DNA from 2 places in the Atopobium sp. oral taxon 416 genome. Region 1 is predicted to be linked to the other one. Evidence: riboswitches for the same ligand, from Rfam matches in the RefSeq annotation. Region 1 holds a riboswitch; the other holds the start of a gene.
The links. Region 1 has a riboswitch for thiamine pyrophosphate ahead of J4859_RS06275 (ECF transporter S component). Riboswitches for the same ligand answer to the same signal wherever they lie in the genome.

Region 2: another riboswitch for thiamine pyrophosphate. It lies ahead of thiC (phosphomethylpyrimidine synthase ThiC); the one in region 1 lies ahead of J4859_RS06275 (ECF transporter S component).

What each region holds. Positions count from the first base shown of each region.
Region 1 is NZ_CP072380.1:1,151,653-1,153,853, reverse strand. It holds gene J4859_RS06280 (ATP-binding cassette domain-containing protein) at 1-543, opposite strand, end outside; gene J4859_RS06275 (ECF transporter S component) at 540-1,103, opposite strand; TPP riboswitch at 1,168-1,260, opposite strand; gene fba (class II fructose-1,6-bisphosphate aldolase) at 1,404-2,201, opposite strand, start outside.
Region 2 is NZ_CP072380.1:811,621-813,821, reverse strand. It holds gene thiC (phosphomethylpyrimidine synthase ThiC) at 1-993, opposite strand, end outside; TPP riboswitch at 982-1,087, opposite strand; gene J4859_RS04405 (class I SAM-dependent methyltransferase) at 1,211-1,972, shown strand.

The DNA.
Region 1 (2,201 bases):
AATATAGGCACGTCCATGCACGTCTACATTGGCGAAGGGCTCGTCGAGCAGGATGATCTTGGAGCGCATCGCGAGCACGCAAGCGAGCGCCACGCACTGCTGCTCACCACCGGAGAGGGTGGTCACAATGTGCTGAGCCAGGTGCTCCAAATTGAGACGCTTCAGGACTTCCTGTCGACGCTCTGCAACTTCCTCTTTAGGTACCTGCAGGTTCGCGCAAGCAAAGTCGATCTGCTGTGCGACCGTGCGCATACTGAATTGCCGGGCGGGATGCTGGAAGAGCATCGAAACCCGCTGAGCACGCTCAAAAGGCATACAGATCCCGGCCACCTGTCCTTCCAGATAGACGTTGCCGGAGGTGATGGTGCCGCCGTAGCGTGGATAGAGGCCGGCGAGCAACTTCAGCAGCGTCGACTTGCCACTGCCGGAAGGGCCGCTCAGGACTGAGAATTCGCCCAGCGGCACCTCGAAGTTCTGATGGGAAAAGATCAGGATGTCGCGGTAGCGAAAACTCAGGTCTTGTGTTTTAAGGGAAAGCGTCATTTGTCAAGCAAGCCCGTCTTGTTGACAAGTTCGGCGATCTTATAGACCAGCACGCCGGAGAAGAGGCCGATTGAGGCGAAGCGGATGATAAAGAGGGCAATGCACATGCCTACGCCGTACTCCGCATAACCACTTCTCAGCAGGTCCCAAGCGAAAGTGATGATCGTCGTCCACAGGGCACCCCAGAAGAGTCCAGCTTTGTCCCAGTTCCTGTAGCGGCAGGTAGCGAAGCCCAGCTCAGAGCCCAAACCTTGGACTGCTCCGTTGATCAGGTCGCCGACGCCCCAACTCGAGAAGAGAAGCATCTCGACTGCGGCAGCCAGGAACTCACTGATAATTGAGACACCACGGCGCTTGAGCAGGATTCCCGCCAGCGGGCCTGCCATAACCCAGACACCTAAGGTGATATCGTTTGCAAAGGGCTCAAGCGGGGTTGCGGCTAGAAGATAGTAGACATAGCTCCAGAGCTGATAGATGATCCCGAAAAAGATCGCGATGATCGCGAGGAACACCACTTCGCGGATCGTGAACCCTCGTTTTTGTTGGTCGATGGTCTGCACGTTTGATCACTCCCTCTATTGTTCGAGGGGCTGTCAGAATGCATCGGCGGCGTTCAGCAACGCCTGCATCCAAATGGAAGCTCCCTTGCGCTGGTATTGTCCAGATCAGGTTCCATGGGTTTTCTCAGCCACGTTCGTGGCACCCCAGCCTCTCAGTGCACTTTCAGGGATACCAAAGGGTACGCATGCTGTCAATGAGCAGGACACAACGTACAAACGCCCGTTACAATGCAGTGTCCCCCACTTCCTTACGGAAACGGAGGACACAACCTAGCTCAGACTATAGGTAGTTATTAGTGACTACTCCCAGCCTTTGCCGACGGAGCCGAACTCTTCCATAAGCTCCTTGGTGCGGACAACGATAGCCTCTTTTCCCGGCTTTAAGACCTTACGAGGATCGTAGCCCTTCTCGAGCTCGTCCTTCTTCTCCTCATAGTACTTCTTGGTTGCTGCGGAGAAGACAACCTGCAGGTCGGTGTTGACGTTGATCTTGGAGATACCAAGGGAAATTGCCCTCTTGACCTGGTCAACAGGAATGCCGGTGCCGCCATGAAGGACAAGCGGGAGGTCTCCAACTTCCTTCTTGATGTTGCCGAGGACATCAAACTGCAGGCCCTTCCAGTTCTTCGGATACAGGCCGTGGATATTACCGATGCCACAGGCGAGAAAGTCAACGCCGAGATCAGCGATGGTCTTGCACTCTTTCGGGTCTGCGATCTCACCCATGCCGGTGACGCCGTCCTCGGTGCCGCCGATACCGCCGACCTCAGCCTCTACGGAAATGCCCTTCTTATGAGCGATGCCGACGAGCTCCTTGGTGTGCTCGACGTTGATGTCGAAGCTCTTCTCGTGAGAGCCATCATACATGATCGAGGTGAAGCCTGCGTCCATAGCCTCGAAGCATGCCTCATAGTTGCCGTGGTCGAGGTGTAGGGCTACCGGTACCGTGATGTTCATGTTCTTAACGAGGGTATTGACAATGTTGTAAACGACGTTGTAGCCACCCTGATACTTTGCAGCGCCCATGGAGCACTGAACAATCAACGGTGACTGCTCCTCTTCAGCTGCCGTAAGGATTGCCTGAGCCCACTCAAGGTT
Region 2 (2,201 bases), 340 kb from region 1:
CAGATGCTCTGCCGGCGTCACATAGCAGAGCCAGTCAGCACCAGTGGATGCCGCCACGGCGCCGCCGATGGCAGCCGTAATGTGGTCGTAGCCCGGTGCGATATCGGTCACGAGGGGTCCGAGCACATAGAACGGCGCACCATGGCAGAGACGCTTCTGGAGCTTCATGTTTGCCTGGATCTCATCCAGGGCCATGTGTCCCGGCCCTTCGACGACGACCTGGACGCCCTTCTCCCAGGCACGCGTCGTGAGCTTGCCGAGCTCGACAAGCTCCGACACCTCGCAGGCATCCGTTGCATCGTAGGTGGAGCCGCCACGCATCGCATCGCCCAGGCTGATCGTCACGTCGTGGTCATGCAGGATCTCGAGCACCTCATCGAAGTGCTCGTAGAAGGGATTCTCCTCCCCTGTTGTCATCATCCATGCAAAGAGGAGCGATCCTCCGCGCGACACGACATTCGTGAGGCGCTTCGTCTCGAGCAACGTATTCAGGACAGAACGGTTGAAGCCTGCATGGATGGTCATGAAGTCGACGCCGTCTTCTGCATGTGCTTCCACGACATCCAGGAAGTCCTGGGCCGTAAGTTCGACGAGCGGCTTGTCCTTGTAGCCGATCACGTCGTAGATGGGCACCGTGCCGACCATCAGCGGCGTCTTGGCTATAAGTTCTCTGCGGAACGGACGGGTCTTGCCGAAGTTCGAGAGGTCCATGATCGCATCGCCGCCAAACTGCTCGGCAATCCTTACCTTCTCCCACTCCTCCGGTGCATTCTGGATGTCTCCGGAGATGCCGAGATTCACGTTGACCTTCGTGCGCAGGCCTGCTCCTACCCCGCAGGGACGAAGCTTCTTGTGTGCCGGGTTGACAGGAATCGCGATCGTTCCCTTTGCGACACTGTCTCTGATGAATTCGTCGGATCTGTGTTCTGCCACTGCTACCGCGTGCATCTCGTCGGTCACTGTACCGGCACGCGCAGCATCCATCTGCGTCATGGCGCTCCCTTCGTTGGCATTATCCACATCAGGTTCAAAGGGTCGGGACCATCTGTCCCCTCTCAGCCGGCTATGCACCAGCTCCCCTCTATGTCTGCATGCTCCAGAAATTCGTCTGCAGCTGCAAGCCGGATTGTAGCACCTGAAAGCCAGATAGCAAAACGGCAGAGGCGGCTGATATACTCGATGAGAAATCCGACGGAAGGACGCAGGAGCCATGGAATCCAAGCGCTATCAGGACATCAACGCCGAGACGATTAACCGCTGGGTCAGCGAGGACTGGGAATGGGGCAAGCCCATCGACCATGAAACCTATAAGGCCGCCACAGAAGGCAGATGGCAGATCGTGCTCACGCCGACAAAACCGGTGCCGAGAAGCTGGTTCCCGCCTCTTCAAGGGACACGAGTCCTCGGCCTTGCTGCAGGAGGAGGCCAGCAGATGCCGGTTCTTGCTGCCGCAGGAGCCAGATGCACCGTGCTCGACCAGTCGGAGGCACAGCTTGCAAGCGAGCATCTCGTCGCCGAGCGTGAAGGCTATAGCATCGAGATCGTGAAGACAGACATGACGGAAGCGCTGCCGTTTCAGGACGCAAGCTTCGATATGGTCCTGAATCCTGTGAGCCTCTGCTACGTGCGTGAATGCGCACCCATCTTCCAAGAAGTCACACGCGTACTCGTACCGGGTGGCGCCTTTCTCGCAGGCTTCGATTTTGGTGGCTTCAACTACGTCGTCGATGAAGCAGAAGAGCGCATCATCCACAGCCTGCCGTTCGACCCCGTCGCAGATCCTTCCCTTGCAGACGAGCTCGCGGCACAGGATGCCGGCATGCAGTTCTCCCATTCTCCCGAAGAGATCCTGGGCGGCATGCTCCATGCCGGCCTCGTGATCGACGATGTGTCTGATGACACGAACGGCGAGGGCAGGCTTCATGAGTTCAATATCCCAACCATGCTCGCTGTGAAGGCGCACAAGGCATAGAGAATAGCGGAAGACTTCTCTCCATCCGCTGTGTCCCGAATCCTTGCCGTCAACGAGAGATGAATGCGCACTGCTGGGGTTCAATGTCGTACCTGCCATCCTGCGCCCTACCACAGGCAAGCTGGCTTGTATCGCATTCCAGATACCATTCAGAAACAAAATGGATGCCACTCGCCGCTGACGTTGGGATTCTTATGCCGGCTATCGTGCCTTGGATGATAGATTGCTC